Chelatococcus sp. HY11: one gene and its partner. Each later gene encodes a partner of the first gene's protein in a complex. Links are inferred from orthologs where the notes say so. Each region holds a gene or a part of one and is shown in the gene's direction. Other genes may lie near its edges. The genes, in order: trxB and trxA.

Evidence for each region.
Region 2: the proteins of trxB (region 1) and trxA are in contact, whole or in part, in a crystal structure (PDB 1F6M), measured with the Escherichia coli proteins. The link is inferred for Chelatococcus sp. HY11 from one-to-one orthologs.

Annotation. Positions count from the first base shown.
Region 1 is NZ_JAHBRX010000001.1:81,438-91,130, reverse strand. Bases 4,453-7,342 are described here. They hold trxB (thioredoxin-disulfide reductase), read left to right. Parts: upstream 4,453-5,361; coding sequence 5,362-6,324; downstream 6,325-7,342. Other genes in these bases: KIO74_RS00390 (LysR family transcriptional regulator), read left to right, coding at 6,379-7,269; KIO74_RS00400 (mitochondrial fission ELM1 family protein), read left to right, coding at 4,453-5,294. Also shown: carB (carbamoyl-phosphate synthase large subunit), read left to right, coding at 1-2,478; transcription elongation factor GreA, read left to right, coding at 2,628-3,101; KIO74_RS00410 (hypothetical protein), read left to right, coding at 3,195-3,725; KIO74_RS00405 (Lrp/AsnC family transcriptional regulator), read right to left, coding at 3,728-4,207; more of KIO74_RS00400, read left to right, coding at 4,320-4,452; protein-methionine-sulfoxide reductase catalytic subunit MsrP, read right to left, coding at 8,230-9,165; KIO74_RS00380 (AMP-binding protein), read right to left, coding at 9,257-9,693.
Region 2 is NZ_JAHBRX010000001.1:3,364,300-3,374,054, reverse strand. What follows is about bases 6,804-9,755. They hold trxA (thioredoxin), read left to right. Parts: upstream 6,804-8,095; coding sequence 8,096-8,416; downstream 8,417-9,755. Other genes in these bases: KIO74_RS15345 (bifunctional folylpolyglutamate synthase/dihydrofolate synthase), read right to left, coding at 8,817-9,755; addA (double-strand break repair helicase AddA), read left to right, coding at 6,804-7,986. In the rest of the region: tRNA (adenosine(37)-N6)-threonylcarbamoyltransferase complex ATPase subunit type 1 TsaE, read left to right, coding at 1-417; KIO74_RS15365 (nucleotidyltransferase family protein), read left to right, coding at 564-1,262; double-strand break repair protein AddB, read left to right, coding at 1,265-4,414; more of addA, read left to right, coding at 4,411-6,803. UniProt on the Escherichia coli protein: Participates in various redox reactions through the reversible oxidation of its active center dithiol to a disulfide and catalyzes dithiol-disulfide exchange reactions.

The DNA of each region.
Region 1 (9,693 bases):
GGCTCCAACGTGCAGTTCGCGGTCGATCCCGCCAACGGCCGCATGATCGTCATCGAGATGAACCCGCGCGTGTCGCGCTCCTCCGCGCTCGCCTCGAAGGCCACCGGCTTCCCCATCGCCAAGGTGGCCGCCAAGCTCGCCGTCGGCTACACGCTCGACGAGATCGCCAACGACATCACCGGCGGCGCGACGCCGGCCTCGTTCGAACCGTCGATCGACTATGTCGTCACCAAGATCCCGCGCTTCGCCTTCGAGAAATTTCCCGGCGCCGAGCCCACCCTGACGACGGCCATGAAGTCGGTCGGCGAGGCCATGGCCATTGGCCGCACCTTCCAGGAATCCCTCCAGAAGGCTCTGCGTTCCCTTGAAACCGGCCTCACCGGCCTCGACGAGATCGAGATCCCCGGCCTGGGCCAGGGCGACGACCGCAATGCCATCAAGGCCGCTCTCGGCACCCCGACGCCGGACCGGCTGCTGATCGTGGCACAGGCCATCCGTCTCGGCATCGATCTCAAGCAGATCCACGATACCTGCCGCATCGACCCGTGGTTCCTGGAGCAACTGGCAGAACTGATGGAAACCGAGGCGCGGGTTCGCGCCCACGGCCTGCCGACCACGCCGCGCGCCTTCCGCAAGCTGAAGTCACAAGGCTTTTCGGACGCGCGCCTCGCGGTGCTCGCCGGCAAGACCGAGACCGAAGTCAAGGCCGCGCGGCGCGGCCTCGGCATCCGTCCCGTTTTCAAGCGCATCGACACCTGCGCGGCCGAGTTCGCCTCGCCGACGGCCTACATGTACTCGACCTATGCCGCGCCCTTCGCCGGCACGCCGGCGGATGAGGCACTCCCCAGCAGCCGCGACAAGGTGATCATCCTGGGCGGCGGACCAAACCGCATCGGCCAGGGCATCGAGTTCGACTATTGCTGCTGCCATGCCGCCTTCGCGCTGAAGGATGCGGGTTACGAGACCATCATGGTCAACTGCAACCCGGAGACCGTGTCGACCGACTACGACACCTCGGACCGTCTCTATTTCGAGCCGCTGACCGCCGAGGACGTGCTCGAAATCATCGACACCGAGCGTGAGGCCGGCCGGCTCCACGGCGTTATCGTGCAGTTCGGCGGCCAGACCCCGTTGAAACTCGCCGGCGCGCTGGAAGCGGAAAAGGTGCCGATCCTGGGCACCTCCCCGGACATGATCGACCTCGCGGAGGACCGCGACCGCTTCAAGCGCCTGCTCGACCGGCTCGGCCTGAAGCAGCCGAAGAACGGCATCGCCTATTCCGTGGAGCAGGCGCGCCTCATCGCCGCGGAAGTCGGCCTGCCGCTCGTCGTGCGCCCGTCCTACGTGCTCGGCGGCCGTGCCATGGCCATCATTCGCGACGAGGACGCGCTGTCGAACTACCTGCTCGACAGCCTGCCGGCGCTCGTGCCGCATGACATCAAGGCACGCTACCCCAACGACAAGACCGGGCAGATCAACACGCTGCTCGGCAAGAACCCTCTGCTGTTCGACCGCTATCTCTCGGATGCCATCGAGGTCGATGTCGATGCGCTCTGCGACCGCAAGGGCGTCTATATCGCCGGCATCATGGAGCATATCGAGGAAGCGGGCATCCACTCCGGCGACAGCGCCTGCGCCCTGCCGCCGCACTCCCTCGACGCCGATCTCCTCGCGGAGCTGGAGCGCCAGACGGAGGCGCTCGCGCTCGCGCTCGAAGTCGGCGGCCTGATGAACGTGCAATATGCCATCAAGGACGGCGCGATCTATGTGCTCGAGGTCAACCCGCGTGCCTCGCGGACCGTGCCTTTCGTCGCCAAGGTCATCGGTGAGCCCATCGCCAAGATCGCGGCGCGCGTCATGGCGGGCGAGGCTCTCGACGTCTTCGGCCTCAAGCCGAAGAAGCTTGAGCATATCGGTGTGAAGGAAGCGGTGTTCCCCTTCGCGCGTTTCCCTGGCGTCGACGTGCTGCTCGGACCGGAAATGCGCTCCACCGGTGAGGTCATCGGCCTCGATCGGTCGTTCGGGGTCGCCTTCGCCAAGAGCCAGCTCGGCGGTGGCACCAAGGTGCCGACGTCAGGCACGGTCTTCGTTTCGGTGAAGGACGTCGACAAGGAGCGCATCCTGCCGACCGTGAGGCTCCTCACCGGCCTCGGCTTCAAGATCGTCGCGACCTCCGGCACGCAACGCTTTCTTGAGGACAAGGGCATTACGGCGTCGAGCATCAACAAGGTTCTGGAGGGGCGGCCGCATGTCGTCGACGCCATCAAGAACGGCGGCATTCAGCTCGTCTTCAACACAACGGAAGGCGCCCAGGCCCTCTCGGATTCACGTTCGCTGCGTCGGGCGGCCCTCTTGCATAAGGTACCTTACTATACCACTCTTGCAGGCGCTGCTGCTGCCGCCGAGGGCATCAAGGCCTATCTCGACGGCGAACTGGAGGTGCGTGCATTGCAGGACTATTGGCCAGCCAACGGTTGATCGACCGCCAGTCGTGGCAGAACAGAGTTTTTTCATTGATCCCGTCGCATCCCCGATAGCCTAATATCCCGACCCTGGAACCCTGGGTTCGGACCACCCCGCGAAGGCGGGACGGCCGGGGGCGACATTGTATTGCGAGAGAAGGACGAATGGAGAAGATCCCGATGACCGCGGCGGGCTACGCTGCTCTGGAAACGGAGTTGAAGCACCGCCAGCAGCAGGAGCGTCCGCGCATCATCCAGGCGATCGCGGAAGCGCGTGCGTTGGGCGATTTGTCTGAGAATGCCGAGTATCACGCGGCGAAGGAAGCCCAGGGCCTCAATGAAGGCCGCGTACAGGAGCTCGAGGGCCTGATTTCGCGCGCTGACATCATCGATGTCAGCAAACTCGATGGAAAGAGCGTCAAGTTCGGTGCGACCGTGACCCTCGTCGACGAGGACACCGAGGAAGAACGCGTCTATCAGATCGTCGGCGAGCCCGAGGCGGACGTGCGCCGCGGCAAGATGTCGATCACGTCCCCCGTCGCTCGCGCGCTCATCGGCAAATCCGTCGGCGACACGGTCGAGGTCAATACGCCCGGCGGCGGCAAGTCCTACGAGATCGTCAAAGTCGCTTTCATCTAGTCCCGCGCCTTTTTTGGCAGGCTGGCATCTCTGCGGCGCAAGTGAACCGCGAGCCTGGAATTCGCGTTAAAAGAGTAAGCAGGAGGGACCGTCATGCGTAGCGTATCACGTCGCACCGCCGCCGCTGGCGTACTGGCGGCCCTCATTCTGGCAGGCTGCGTATCGAGGGGCGACCTCAAGCTTCCAGCCGAAGTCGCAGCGACACTGCAATATTCAGCGATCAGCGTTGATGTGTCTCCGTTGCAGGCCAAAGGGTTGACTGACTGGGCGGCCATCATCCAGCAGGCCACCGCCGCCCAGCTCACCAAGGAGTTCGCTGACCGGCGAACGACGTCGAAGACCGGCGCGACCCTTCAGGTCATTATCACCGGCGTGACGTTGACGAGCTTCGTCGGTGGCGACGGCGGTGATCTGCCCATGGATGGCGGAAGCTCCACCGACTATCTCGAGGGCGATGCTTTCGTCATCTCCTCGACGGGCGAGACGCTCGCCAAGCAACATATTCTGCTCGCCTTGCCCTCCGACGGGGCCGGTGCCTGGTACCTGCCGAACATCGATCAACTGCGGCTGGTGTACCTGTCGACGAACTTCGCCCGTTGGGTGAAGAGCTACTTCCACCCGTAACTTTACACCGTCTCCTTGTCCGGAAATGGCATGATCGGCGCATCCTTGACCTGATCAAGGGTGATGGCCGTGCGTACATTACGCACATTGGGCAATCCGGTCAGTTCCAGCACGAAGGACTGGAACGACTTTAGGTCCGGCGCGACGCATTTCAGGAGATAGTCGATGTCGCCGGACAGGGTCCAGCATTCCCGCACCAGGGGCCAAGCCCGGATGCGCGCCTCGAACTGGGCGAGATCGGTCTCCGCCTGACTGGCGAGATGAACCATCGCAAAGCAGGTCACCTCGTAGCCAAGCTGTCTTTCATCAAGAATGGCGCGATAGCCCTTGATGAGGCCTGCCTCCTCGAGCGCACGCACCCGCCTGAGGCAGGGAGGAGCGGACAGACCCGCGCGCTTGGCGAGCTCGACGTTCGTTATGCGTCCTTCGGACTGCAACTCCGCCAGAATTTTCCAGTCAGTATCGTCCAAAGTGAAACGCAAGGGGAAACCATCCCTTCCCGCAGGTGCGAAGGCTGTGTAGACCGGTGAGCAGACTGACACAAGCGCGGCTGTCGGGCGATAGCCACCATGCGCACCGTAATCGGAGCCTGTCGTGATTCTGCCGGCTGATACAACGTCATGGGTGGTGACGGATGGCAAGATCGGCGACGAAGGACAGTGCCTTGCGGTCGCCGAGGCGCTGGGTCTCACGCCCTCCGTTCGCCGGATAGCCCCGCGTGCCCCATTTTCCTGGGCGATGCCCTATGGACCGATCGACCCGCGTGAGGCGCCATCGCGTTCGGGAAGCCCGGTCGCCCCACCATTCCCTGACATCCTCATCGCGTCCGGTCGGCGTGCTATCGCCTATGTCCGCCATGTAAAACGCGCGTCGCGCGGCCGAACTTTCACCGTCATCCTCAAGGACCCACGGACCGGAACCGGCGCCGCCGATCTGATCTGGGTGCCGGCTCACGATCGCCTGCGCGGCCCGAATGTCATCGCCACGCTGACAAGTCCGCATCGTATCACGGCCGAGCGGCTCATCGCCGCGCGGACCGCGCCGCCGCCTTTCCTCGCGGAATTGCCGAAGCCGCGCGCGGCCGTCGTCGTGGGCGGCGATAGCCGCCACCACAGCTTCACCGCGGAAGACATCGCTCGTTTTGCGGGGCTCCTCGGCGACCTCGCAGCCTCTGACGTGTCGCTGATGGTAACGCTTTCGCGACGGACGTCCCCTGCCCTCGCCAACGCGGTGTCGGAGGTTGTGGCCCGCGCCAGGGGCTATATCTGGGATGGTCAGGGGGAGAATCCCTACATCGCCCTGCTGGCGCTCGCCGATTCGGTCGTCGTGACGGCCGATTCGGCCAACATGGTCGCGGAGGCTGCTGTCACCGGCGTGCCGATCCTGGTTTACGAGCCCTCGGGTGGCCACCGTAAGATCAAAGCGTTGCTGGAAGGCCTCACGTCGGCAGGAGCTGTGCGTCCTTTTACCGGAAGGCTTGAAGTGGGAGCATACCTGCCATTAAATTCAACCGTGACTATAGCGGATGCGATCGCTGCTGCTTTCAAGCGGTATCGTTCAAATTTGTAACCCTTCTCGCGGCCTTGAGGCCGCGCCCGCGGACAGCGTGTTTAGCTGCTGCGTTCTGGACCTGATCATGAGCCACACGCATAGTAAAGTTTTGATCGTCGGCTCCGGGCCGGCAGGCTATACGGCTGCGATCTATGCAGCGCGGGCAATGCTTGAGCCGGTATTGGTCACAGGACTGCAGCAAGGCGGACAGCTTACGATCACGACGGATGTCGAGAACTATCCCGGTTTTGCGGATGTCATCCAGGGGCCTTGGCTTGTCGAGCAGATGCGTCTGCAAGCCGAGCATGTCGGCACCAGGCTGATCAACGACCATATTTCCGCGATCGACCTCAGCCGCCGGCCCTTCCAGGTCAAGGGCGACGGGGGAGACACCTATTCGGCTGACGCGCTGATCATCGCGACCGGGGCGCAGGCTCGCTGGCTCGGCCTGCCGTCCGAACACAAGTTTCAAGGCTTCGGCGTGTCGGCCTGCGCCACCTGCGATGGCTTCTTCTTCCGCAACAAGTCGGTCATCGTTATCGGCGGCGGCAATACGGCCGTCGAGGAAGCGCTCTATCTCGCGCAGATCGCCGCCAAGGTCACTCTTGTCCATCGCCGCGACAGCCTGCGCGCCGAGCGTATTCTGCAGCAGCGGCTGTTCGAGCATCCTCGCATCGATGTGGTGTGGAACAGCGAACTCAACGAAATTCGCGGCAATGAGGCGCCGCTCAATGTGACCGGCGTGCGTCTTCGCAATGTGCTGACGGGCGAGATCACCGAGCGGGAGACCGATGGCGTGTTCATCGCGATCGGCCACAAGCCGGCAAGCGAGCTCGTCGTGGGACAGCTTGATCTGACACCGTCGGGCTATATCCGCACAGTGCCCGGCTCCACCGCGACGTCGGTCCCCGGCGTCTTCGCCGCCGGCGATGTCACGGACGAGGTTTTCCGGCAAGCGGTGACAGCCGCCGGCCTCGGCTGCATGGCCGCGCTCGAGGCAGAACGCTGGCTTGTCACCGGCGAGGCCGACCTTCGGGCTGCCGAATGATCGTGCTCGACGACGATAGAGTGATGATAACGAAGAAACGCCCGGGGGGCGGCCGTGGATTGGGACAAAGTTCGTATCTTCTACACAGTTGCTGAAGCAGGGAGTTTCACCCGGGCCGGCGATGATCTCGGCCTCAGCCAGTCTGCCGTCAGCCGGCAGGTCAGCGCTCTTGAGCGAGAGCTGAAGGCGCCACTGTTTCATCGACACGCCCGTGGCCTCATCCTGACCGAGCAGGGCGAGCTATTGTTCCGCGCCGCGCGGGACATGACCATGCGGCTCGACTCGACCCGCGCCCGTCTCGCCGAATCCCGGGAACGCCCCTCGGGTAATCTGCGCGTCACCACGACACTGGGGCTCGGATCACATTGGCTGACGCCGCGCCTCGGCGAATTCCTGGACCTTTATCCCGACGTGCGCGTCGAGCTTATTCTTACCGATGAGGAACTCGACCTCTCCATGCGCGAGGCCGACGTCGCGATCCGGCTGCGCCAGCCGGTTCAGGGTGACCTGATCCAGCGACGGCTGTTCACAGTGCATTTCCATGTCTATGCGTCCACCGAGTATCTCAAGCGCTTCGGCCAGCCGGACAAGCTCGCCGATCTCGACAGCCACCGCATCCTGACATTCGGCGGCGCGATCCCGCATTATCTGCTCGCCGCCCATTGGCTCGCGACGGCGGGCCGCGACGTCAAGGACCCGCGCGCCTATCACCTCGTGGTCAACAATATCACGGCGCTCAAGAAGGCCACGGAGAAGGGCTCAGGTATAGCGGTCTTGCCGGACTATCTCGTCGAACCCGGGCTTGGCCTTGTGCAGATCCTCACCGATGTGGAGATGCCGTCGCTCGACAGCTACCTCGTCTTTCCCGAAGAGATGAAGAATGTGGCGCGCGTCCAGGTTTTCCGGGACTTCCTGATCAGCAAGGCCCAACGCTGGACCTACTGACCAAGGGCTTCGTGAGGCACGTGCGCCGCCTTGCCGCCATCACGGATCGAGCGCGCGCAACCAGCGCGTGCGGCCTCGCGGCATTTCGGATTCTATCGAGCCTCGCGAAGCTCGACCTCGTCGTTAGACGCGATGTCGCATCAGGCCCGCCTCGTTAGTCACGGGGTCGCCTAGAAGTCTGAATTGGGAATAACCGTCAATTCCAACTCAAAAAGTGGCAACCAAACCCGTTATCTCTGTGCCTAAAAAATCAGCAGGTTGCGGCGCGCAATGGTTTTCGCTGTCCACGGGCGGGCTCGCATGCATCCATCGCACGATTCGACAGCGTCAATCAGATCTAAGCCAATCGCCGAACTGAGCTGAGACATACAAGCCGGCCATCCTTGTCAAAGTGATTCGGGTATTTAAGTACCTTGAAATTCGCAACCATGCGGAATTTTAGCGTTAAATGCCGCTCGGGAAGAGCCAGTTTGAATTTTTTTAAAAGAGTCAACGGATTCTTGCCGCCACGTTCAAGCAGTTCCGGATGCCCATTAACGGTCTAAGATGATTGATTTTTTCAGCAGCCGCATCCGCGCGAACGGCCAAGTTGTACGGGTATCAGCAGGACTTACCGACTAAATATGCGGCAACTGCATAGCAGTCATGTCACATGTTGCATTGCAAAAAGGCAGAAACTCTATCATATTGATCGTGGCTGAAGACGTTGGGCTCCGCACCACCTCCCGGCGTAGAGCTTGTTTTCGGCCGTTCCCCTCTGGAAGTGTTCTGACTTCGGTCAGACATTAACTCGGGCCGGATTTCCCTAGCGGAGATCCGGCTCCTTTTCTTTGTGGGCCTGGTCGAGCGCGTTGCCCCGACGCTGTGAGCCAGATGATGTCTTTGCGGACCGGCTTGTTCTAAGCGTCCCGATGGCCAGCATCTTCACCGGGAAATCGACGTCCTGCGAGACAGGAGCCTCTACATGAAGAGGCGTTCCCCTTCCATTCCCTTGTACATGTCGGCGACGTATTCCCCGTAGCCGTTGTAGATCACGGTCGGCCGATATTCGCCCGTGCCCAGCACCTCCTCGCGCGCCTGGCTCCAGCGGGGATGGGCAACATCGGGGTTCACATTGGCCCAGAAGCCGTACTCGGAGTTTTGCAGGCTCTCCCAATAGCTGACCGGACGCGTCTCCGAGAAGGAGATGGCGACGATCGACTTGATGGACTTGAAGCCGTATTTCCAGGGAGTCGCCAGCCTGATCGGCGCGCCCATCACCTTGGGCAACGGTTTGCCGTAGGCGCCCGTGACCATGAATGTGAGCTCATTGGTCGCCTCGGCGATGGTGAGCCCCTCAGTATAGGGCCAAGGATACCACGTCTGCTTCTGCGCGGGCGCCACCTTCGGATTGAGGAAGGTCTTCATCACGACATATTTGGCAGAGCCGAGCGGTCGCGCCATATCCACCAATGCGCGCATCGGAAAGCCCGTCCATGGCACGGCCATTGACCATGCCTCGACGCAGCGGTGCCGATAGAGGCGCTCCTCCAGGCTGACGCGCCGCAGAAGATCCTCGAAGGCGATCTCGAACGGCTTCTCGACGAGGCCGTCAATCTTGACCGTCCAAGGCGAGATCGGCAGCGCCTCGGCTGCGGAGGCGACGCGCTTGGAGAAGCCGAACTCGTAGAAATTGTTGTAGTTGGTGTTGTCGCTCTCCGGCGTCACCGGCTGGGCGAGCTTGTAGCGATCATTGCGGGCCGCCGGATAGGGGCTGTCTGCGGCAAGTGCCTGCCCGCCGGCGGCAAGCGCCATCGCGGTACCACCCGCCATGAAAGCGCGGCGATTGAGAAAGATCGCCTCTTCAACAGCTTCACGTTCGGGAATATCCCAGCCACGTTTTGCTCTGACGAACATACACGGCCCCATCGCTTGTGGCGCTGATTTCCAGCGCTGACGTCTGTTGCGCCAGAGGAAGCGCCTCTCGCGCGCGAAGCGCAAATCACGTTCAGGTGCTTGACGCCGACGGATGCCCGTCGAGCACGGTCTCGCGCAGGACGCGGCGCAGGACCTTGCCCACATTGGACTTCGGCAGGCTGTCGCAGAAGATGATCTGCCGCGGCATCTTGTAAGGCGTAAGCGACTGGCGCGCGAAGGTCCTGATCTCCTCATCCGTCAGGCTCGCATCGCGCCGCACGATGTAAGCAGCGACCATTTCACCCGACTGCGCGTCCGGCAAGCCGATCACGGCCGCCTCCAGTACCTTCGGATGCCGCACCAGCACGTCCTCCACCTCGGTCGGATAGACGTTGAAACCCGAGACGATCACCATGTCCTTGATGCGATCGACGATCCGCAACGCGCCATCCGCTTCCATCACGGCAAGATCGCCGGTGCGGAAGAAGCCGTCCGCGGTCATCACCGCGGCTGTCGCGTCCGGTTGTC
Region 2 (9,755 bases), 3.3 Mb from region 1 along the record:
TGGCTGCCGCAGCGGCAAGGGCTGGCGCGCGTCGGGCTCATCGATCTGCAGGATACCGTGCTGGGGCATCCGGCCTATGACGTCGTGGCCCTGCTGCAGGACGCGCGGGTGACAATGCCCGCCGCACTCGAGCTTGAACTCATCGCGCATTACGCGAAGCTGCGCCGGGTGAGCCATCCCGAATTCAACGTGGCGAGCTTCGCCGAGGCTTACGCTATTCTGGGCGCGCAGCGCGCGACCAAGCTGTTCGGGACATTCGTGCGGCTCGACAAGCGCGACGGCAAACCCCAATATCTCGATCATCTGCCACGGATGCAGGACTATCTCGCGCGCAATCTCGCACATCCGGTGTTGTCGGAGCTGAAGCTCTGGTATGAGGCTCGCCTGCCGGGCCTCGTCGCCCGCCCCCCCGCGTAGCGGCCGCTTCCCAAGATCCGGAGGGCGGCCCCCCTCAAGATCGATCCACGATGACAGACGGTTCGACGATAGATTCTCCCGCGAATGCCGGCCGCACGGCAGACCAGCATGCGGGCCGAGAAGCCGGGCAATTGCCGATCACCGCCATGGTGCTGGCCGCCGGCCTCGGCAAGCGCATGCGCCCGATCACGGCGACGACCCCCAAACCCCTCATCCGCATCGCGGGCCGCTCCCTGCTCGACCATGGGCTCGACAGGCTGGCGGCCGCCGGGGTGAAGCGGGCCGTGGTCAATGTCCATTATCTCGCCGATCTCGTGGAGCAGCATCTCAAGCGCCGCAAGGCGCCGGATATCATCATTTCCGACGAGCGCGGCAAGCTCCTGGAGACGGGGGGCGGCATCAAGAAGGCCCTGCCGCTGCTCGGGCCGGATCCGTTCTTCATCATCAACACCGATTCGCTATGGCTCGAGGGGCCACACGGCAATATCGCGCGCATGGGGCGGATCTGGGATCCCGCGCGCATGGATATCCTGCTCCTCCTCGCTTCCGGCGCCACCAGCATCGGCGATGAGGGCTACGGCGATTTCACGATGGATCCGGCCGGTGTCCTGCGTCGGCGGGGCGAGCGGGAACTCGCGCCGTTCATCTACGCCGGCGTAGCCATTGCCAAGCCGGAGCTGTTCGAGAATACCCCCGAGGGTTCCTTTTCACTGAACCTCCTGTTCGATCGCGCCATTACCGCCGGCCGTCTCTATGGCGTCAGGCTCGACGGCCAGTGGCTGCATGTCGGCACGCCGGCCGCCGTCAAGCTCGCCGAAGAGACCTTCGTCGCGAGCGCGAGGTAAGGATGGCAAGGGCGCCATCGCCGAGGGTCTTCACCATTGCGCCGGGCGCGCCCTTTCTGCCGACGCTGGTCGAGGCGCTGGCCTCCGGGCGCATCCTGCCCGGCCTCGGGCTTTCCGATGGCACCGTCGATCCGCTGGCGCTCGCCGATACTACCATCTTCCTGCCCACCCGCCGCGCGGCGCGGGCCCTGACGACCCTTCTCGCCGAGCGCTGTGGCGGGCGGGCGGTGCTTCTCCCGCGCATCGTGCCGCTGGGTGATGTCGATGATGCCGAGATTGCCCTTGCCGCCGACCTTGGCGGAATGGGCGAGGGGGACTTTACCGGCTTCCCGCCGGCGATCGGCGAGACGGAACGACGCCTCATCCTGACGCGGCTGGTGCTCGCCTGGGCCAAGGCCGTCGATCGCGCCCTCCTGCGGCTTGACGATCACGAGCCATTGCTCGTGCCGGCTTCCCCGGCCGATGCGCTCGGGCTCGCGGGGGATCTCGCCCGCCTCATGGACGCGCTTGCCACCGAGGGTATTGCTTGGGAGAGCCTGCACAGCCTCGTGGAGGATCGCTATTCCCGCTACTACGGCATCACGCTCGACTTCCTGAAAATCGCCGCCGAGACCTGGCCGCAGATTCTGGCGGACCGTGGCGCGAGCGATCCCGTCAGCCGGCGCAACGCCATCATCCTCGCTGACGCCGAACGGCTCGCCCGTGAACGGCCGGAGGCGCCGATGATCGTCGCCGGGTCCACCGGCTCGGTGCCGGCGACGGCCCATCTCATCGCCGCCGTATCGCGGCTGCCGCAGGGCGCTGTCGTCCTGCCAGGCCTCGATCGCGGGCTGGACGAACCCTCGTGGCGCGCTATCGCGGATGCGAGACACGGCCATCCCCAAGCCGCCTTGCAACGTCTCATCACCACCATTGGCATCGACCGCGCCGAGGTTCAGGAACTCGCCGATCTTCCCCCGGAGGTCGCGGCCCGCGCGAGCTTCCTCGCCGAGGCGCTGCGCCCGGCCGAGACCACCCACGTCTGGGCGGAGTATCGCCAGGGCACGGGAGACTTCGCCACGACGACACGCGCCGCCCTTGCGGGCCTCACCCTTGTGGAGGCGCCGGATGAACGTTCCGAGGCGCTGGCCGCGGCGCTCGCCATGCGCGAGGCGCTGGAGACGCCGGGCGCGACAGTCGCGCTCGTCACGCCGGATCGCATGTTGGCCGAACGCACCATCGCCGAGCTCGCCCGCTGGGATATCGCGGTGGAAGATTCGGCCGGGCTGCCGCTCAGCCGCTCGCGCGCCGGCAGCCTCGCCCAGCTCGTCGCTGATGTGGCGTTTGCCGATTTCGCTGCACCGGACCTGCTCGCGCTCCTCAATCACCCCGACGCGACCTTCGGACAGAGCTTCGCGACGGCGCGTCAGGCGGCAACGGAGCTTGAGATCGGCCTGCTGCGCGGGCCGGAGGCACCGCCCGGCATCGCCGGGTTGAAGGCCGTTCTCCCCGAACGCCGGAGAGAGGCCGCGAGCCGTCGCAGCCCACGTCCCCTGCGGCGCCTTGGCCCCTCGGCCTGGGAACGCGTGGCGGCGCTGCTTGACGCGCTGGAGGCCGCCTTCGCCCCCCTCGACGTCAGGAGTTTCGCGGATGGTGCGGCCGACCTCGTCGCGATGGCCTCAGCCCACGACGCAGTTTTGCGCGCGGTCTCGGCACGCGCGCCGGAGGAGGATTGGGATCCGCCGCGCGCCGATGGCTGGGGAGACCTCGCCAGCCTGTTCGATGATCTCGCCGTCGTAAAATCCGCTGAGCTCATCGGCCGCCCGGGGGATTATCCGGCCTTCTTTGCGGGGCTCCTGGCGGAGCGCGTGCTGCGCCGGGGCGAGGCCGCGCATCGCCGCGCCAAGGTCTTCGGGCTGCTGGAGGCCCGCCTCCTCACCGCCGACAGGATCGTGCTGGGCGGCCTCGACGAGGGCATCTGGCCGCCGGTGGTGCGGACGGACGCCTTCCTCAATCGCCCCATGCGCACCGCGCTCGGGATGAGCCCGCCGGAGCGGCGCATCGGCCAGACCGCCCATGACTTCGTCGAGGCCCTGGGCACGCGTGACGCGGTGATCACCCGTTCGTTGAAGCGCGAGGGGGCGCCGACCGTGCCATCGCGCTTTCTGCAGCGCATGAAGGCGCTGGCGGGAGGCGAGGCCTGGGAGGCGGTTCGCGCGCGCGGCCGCACGATCCTCGCCTGGGCCGAGGCCTTGGAACACGCACCGGCTGAGCCCTCCCTGCGTCGGCCGATGCCGAAGCCGCCGCTCCACCTCATTCCGCGCTCCCTCAGCGTCACCGAGGTCGAGACGCTGGTGCGTGACCCCTATGCCATCTACGCCCGGCATGTGCTGAAGCTCGATCCGCTGGACGGCCTCGCGGTGCCTCCGGGCGCAGCTGACCGCGGCAATCTCGTCCATGAGGCGCTTGGCAGTTTCGCCAACACTTACCCGGGAGCCCTCCCGGCCGATGCGCTCGCCGCTCTCACCGCGATCGGCCGTGAAGTGTTCGCGCCCTATGGGGCCTATCCCGACGTCATGGCCCTGTGGTGGCCGCGCTTCCTCAGGCTCGCGGAGGCTTATGTGGCATGGGAGGCCGCCCGCCGTCCGGGCCTGGGGCGGCTCCATGCCGAGATTTCCGGCGCGCTCGATCTCGTGCTCGCGGACGGATCGAGCTTTTCCCTGCGGGGGCGCGCCGACCGCGTCGAGGAAAACGACAACCTCGCAGTGATCGTGGATTTCAAGACGGGCCAGGTGCCGACGCCCAAGCAGATCTTCGCCGGCTTCGCGCCGCAGATGACCCTGGAAGCCGCCATGCTGGTCGCGGGCGGTTTCAAGGGCCCGGCGTCCATGCCCGCGGATCGGATAGAGCTGCTTTATGTCGGCGCCACCGGCGGCAAGGAGCCTCTCAAGCCCCGGCCGGTGCAGCCGGAGCGGGGCGAAACCCGGAGTGTCGCGGATCTCGTCACCGAGCATCCCACCCGGCTGGCGCAGCTTCTGTCGCGCTATTGCCGTGGTGAGATCGGCTTCGCCTCACGGCCCTTCGCCGAATACGCCAAGCGCGAGGGTGTCTATGACCATCTGGCGCGGGTGCGCGAATGGTCCACCGGCGGCGACGAGGGAGGCGGCGAATGAGCGTTACGCCTCCGTCCGCTGATGAGGTCATCGGTCGCGTCATCCATGACCAGCATCGGGCAGCTGATCCGGCCGCCTCGGCCTGGGTGTCGGCCAATGCCGGCTCCGGCAAGACCACCGTGCTCGCCAACCGGGTGCTGCGGCTTCTGCTGGCGGGCGCGGAGCCCGGGCGCATCCTCTGCCTCACCTTCACCAAGGCCGCCGCCGCCAATATGTCGAACCGGGTGTTCGACGACCTCGGCCGCTGGGTCGCGCTGGATGACGCAGCACTCGACGCCGCCTTGCTTCGCCTCACCGGCAAGCCGCCGACCGCCGATCTCCGTGCGGTCGCCCGGCGGCTCTTCGCGCGCGCCATCGAGACGCCCGGCGGGCTGAAGATCGAGACCATCCACGCCTTCTGCGAGCGCGTTCTGCATCTCTTCCCCTTCGAGGCGAATGTCCCGGCCCGCTTCGAGGTGCTGGACGACACGGATGCCGCCGATCTTCTCGCCCGCGCCCGCGTCGCCGTGATCAGCGATGCCATCGCCGGCCGCGCCCCGGCGCTCGCTGCGGCTCTGGCCCGGCTGGTGGAGGAGGCGGGCGATGTCACCATCGACAAGGCCCTTGCCGAGGCATTGCGCGCCAAGGCCTTGCTGCGGCAGGGCCTTTCCAGGGAACCCGGGCCGTCAGGCGGAGGCATCGCGACCGACGCCATCAAGGCCGCGCTCGGCCTCGAGCCCGCCGACGATCGCGCCAGCGTGGAACGCCAGATGCTGGGGGAGGGCATCCCCGAGGCCGATTGGCCCGACATCATCACGGCACTGGCCGCTGGCAAAACGACGGATCAGGCTCTGGCCGACTGCTTCCGGGCAGCGCTCGCCGCAACGAACCCGGCCGACAAATTAGCCGCCTATCAATCTGTGTTTTTTACCCAGGCTGGCGAGCCGCGTTCAGACAGTCGCTTCGGCACGAAAGCCATTGATCCAGACCTGGTCCAGCAGCTCCGCGACGAGCGCGATCGCCTCGCCGGGCTGACCGGACGGCTCAAGGCTGTGCTCGCCGTCGAGCGCACAGCCGCCCTGCTGACGCTCGCGAGCGCGGTCTTCACCCGCGTCGAGGCCTCCAAGAACGCACGCGGCGCGCTGGATTTCGACGATCTGATCGCCCGCACGGTCGATCTCTTCGCCCGCCATGAGGCGGCCTGGGTGCTTTACAAGCTCGATGCCGGCATCGACCACATCCTGGTCGACGAGGCGCAGGATACGAGCCCGGAGCAGTGGCGCATCCTCAAGGCGCTCGCGGAAGAGTTCACCGCTGGCGACAGCGCCGCGCTGACGCGGCGGACGCTGTTCGCGGTGGGTGATCCCAAGCAGTCCATCTACGGTTTCCAGGGCGCGGCGCCACGCGAGTTCGACGACAGCGGCCGCTATTTCCGCCGGCGCGTCGAGGCCGCTGGCCAAGCCTTCGAGGATGTGCGCCTGACAGTGTCCTTCCGCTCGGCGCCGGAGGTGTTGAAGGCGGTCGATGCGGTCTTCGCCGATCCCCAGCATTTCCAGGGCCTGTCCTTCGATGACGATGCCGTCGGCACGGTCCATGAGAGCGCCCGGCCGCAGCTCGCGGGCCTTGTCGAGTTCTGGGAGGCCGAACGCCCCACGGAGGTGGTCGATGCGGAAGCCTGGACGCTGCCCGTCGATGAGCTCGAGGAGGGATCGCCCCAGGTGCGGCTTGCGCGGCGCATCGCGCGGGCCGTGAAGCACTGGACAGGCGGGGGCGACGACGGCCGGCGCTTCTCGCCCGGCGACATCCTCATCCTGGTGCGCAAGCGCGGCGGCTTCTACGAATCCCTGATCCGCGCGCTGAAGGACACCGGCCTGCCGGTGGCCGGCGCCGACCGGCTCAAGGTCACCGAACATATCGCGGTGCGCGACCTCGTCGCGGCCGGCCGCGCGGCCTTGCTGCCGGCGGACGACCTGACGCTCGCGGCGCTCCTGAAATCGCCGCTCGTTGGCCTCGACGACGACGACCTCATGCGCATCGGCGCCGAGCGGCCCGAGGAGCAATCGCTCGACCACGCCTTGGCGCTGGCGGCGGAAGCGGGCAATGAGCGGGCCGTGCGCGCCGTCGGGCTGCTGGCGGACTGGCGCCAGCGGGCACGCCGGGGCGGTCCCTTCGCCTTCTACGCCCATCTGATCGGTCCCGGCGGTGGGCGCCGCCGGTTGGTGGCCCGCCTCGGCGCCGAGGCGGGCGACGCCATCGACGAATTCATGGCCGCGGCGCTCGGCTATGAACGGCGGCAGGCACCGTCCCTGGCGGGTTTCCTCGTCGCCTTCGGCGAGGCCGAACGCGAGGTGAAGCGCGATCTCGAAGATGGCCATGATGAGATCCGCGTCATGACCGTGCACGGTGCCAAGGGACTGGAGGCACCCGTCGTCATCCTTGCGGATGGCTGCGATGTGCCGACCGGGCGCACCGATCCCAAGCTTTTCGCCATTGCCGGCCGCGATGGCCCTGCCTTGCCGATCTGGTCACCGAGGAGCGAGCTCGATCCCGCGGCGGTCGCAGGGGTGCGCGACAGATTGCGGCGCGAGGCGGAGGAGGAGCACAATCGCCTGCTCTATGTGGCCATGACCCGGGCCAAGGAGCGGCTGGTGGTGGCCTCCTACACGAGCCTTGGCCGCGACGCCAAGACCGGCGACTTCCGGCCATTGCCGGAGAAGAGCTGGCCGGCGATGATTCGCAAGGGGCTGGAGGCCGGCGCATACGGGCTCGTCGAGGCTCCGGCTCCCCACGGCAACGGCACCGTCTGGCGTTGGCGGGATCCCGCGCGGCCGGCGAGCCCCTCCGCGCCGCCGGCCGCGGCCGCGGTGGCTTTGCCGAGCCTGCCCGCCTGGCTCGATCGCCGCCTGCCGCCGGAAGCCGAGGCGCGCCCCCCGCTCAGGCCGTCAAGCGCCCTTGGCGCGGCGGATCAGCTTCCGGAGGCGGCTGGTTTTCCTTCTGGAGGTCCTCTGGCCGGTCCTTTGGGAGCGCCGCCGCGTTCCCGGCGTGATGAGGACGCGCGCCGCGCGGCTCGGCTCGGGGGCGACTTCCTGCACAAACTCCTGCAGCATCTGCCGGAGGGCCTCATGCGCGGCGGAGAGGCCATGGCACGGGAGATCGCGGCGCTTCTGGAGGTGCGCGCCACCGGCCTCGACGCCGCGACGCGGGATGGCATCGTCACGGACGCGCTGGCGGTGCTCGCCCGGCCGGACCTTGCGGCCTTGTTCGGCCCATCGAGCCGCGCCGAGGTGCCGATCGCTGGCGCGATCACCATTGATGATGAGGCCGTACCGGTCTCGGGCCAGATCGACCGTCTCGCCGTCACCGCGGACGCCGTTCATGTGGCGGATTTCAAGACGAGTCACTGGCCACCGGCAACGCTCGATGCGGCCCCGGCGAGCCATCTCGCGCAGCTCGCGGTCTACGCGGCCTTGCTCGCCGAGATCTATCCCGATCGGCCGGTCCGGGCTTTCCTCGTCTATACGCGCGGCCCGCGCGTGTTCAAGGTGCCGCCGGAGGCGCTTGAGGCCGCACTCATGCTTGTCAAGCAGGCGTGACTTGTGCTGCCTGCTCCTTGACCCATCCCATCCCGCTTCTTACGTTCCCATCCAACGGACGGCCATGGGCTTCCCCGTGCAGCCTGCCACCCACGAAAGGTTTTTCATCATGGCGACCATCAAGGCAACCGATGCGAGTTTCGAAGCCGACGTCCTGAAAGCGGGCGAGCCGGTGGTTGTGGACTTCTGGGCGGAATGGTGCGGCCCCTGCAAGATGATCGGCCCGGCCCTGGAAGAGATTTCCACGGAGCTCGCCGGCAAGGTCAAGGTCGTGAAGGTCAATGTGGATGAGAACCCGGCCACGGCCGCGCAGTTCGGCATCCGTTCGATCCCGACGCTGCTCCTCTTCAAGGACGGCAAGCTCGCCGGCCAGAAAGTCGGCGCGGCACCCAAGAGCGACCTGTCCCGCTGGATCTCCGGTTCGGTCTGATCAGGTCTTGGCGCCTCCCGCGCCGCGATTTTCGAGCGAAAGAGAAAACCCGGCCCCTCGCGGAGCCGGGTTTTTTATTGAGGCAGCTCTTGTCGTAAACCGGACAGGGAACCGTGCCTTCCCACGCGGCAGGGTATCAGCTCCGGGGAAGGGGTTGGCGGCGTGTTCCGCGCCCCTGGTCATGCTGACTTCAAACGGTACCGCCGTGTCATTCCGGGCGGGCCGAGAGGCCCGAGCCCGGAATCCATGAACACGGCGGTAACCACGAGGGGGCACGGTCCGATGCGTGTTCTTGTCAGGCCGTGTGTTCATGGATTCCGGGCTCCTCGCTGAGGCGAGGCCCCGGAATAACCGCGGGTCTCCATTCAAACACGATATTCTCTATAATTCCGGCGGATGCTCAGGTCGGTGGGGTTCCGTTTGCGGCCAGCACTTCACCCGCGAAATAGAGCGACCCGGTGATCAGGATCCGCGGGGGATGCTCCCAATCCTGGTGCTTGAGAGAGCCGAGGGCTGCCTCAACACTGGCATGGGCCGACGTGACGAAGCCGAGCTCCTGGGCGATTTCGGCGATTTCCTCCGCCGGGCGCGCGGCGAGCTGCGTGGTCATCGACACCGCCAGCAATTCACGGGCAAGGCCCGCGAAGGGGGAGAGGAAGCCAACCGCGTCCTTCGTGCCGAGCATGCCGACAATGAGCACGAGCGGTGCCGGCCGGCTCTCTTCCATGTCGGCCATGGCGCTGGCGATGGCACGGCCGCCCTCGGGGTTGTGGCCGCCGTCGAGCCAGATTTCAGCGCCTTCGGGTGCATGCGCGATGAGATCGCCGCGTGTCAGGCGCTGCATCCGCGCTGGCCAGTCGGCATTCTTGAGGCCCGTTTCATAAGCCGAGACGGGCAGGCGATCGAAGCCACCGGCGCGCAGCGCCGCGATCGCGGTGCCGGCATTGATATGCTGATGGCGGCCGGACAGGCGGGGCAGGGGCAGATCGAGCAGCCCGCGCTCGTCCTGATAGACGAGGCGCCCGCCTTCCTCATGAACGGAGAAGTCCTGATCGCCGATGATCAGCGGCGCGCCGATACGTTCGGCGCGGGCCTCCAGCACGGCTGAGGCTTCCGGGTCCTGGGGCGCGATGACGGCGGGCACGCCACGCTTGAAAATGCCTGCCTTGGCCGCGGCAACGCTGGTAATGCGGTTGCCGAGATATTCTGGGTGATCGAGCGAGACGGGCGTCACCACCGTCACCAGCGGCTCGGAGATGACATTGGTGGCATCGGCCTCGCCACCGAGACCGACTTCGAGAAGGAGGACGTCAGCCGGGTTTTCCGCGAACAGGAGAAA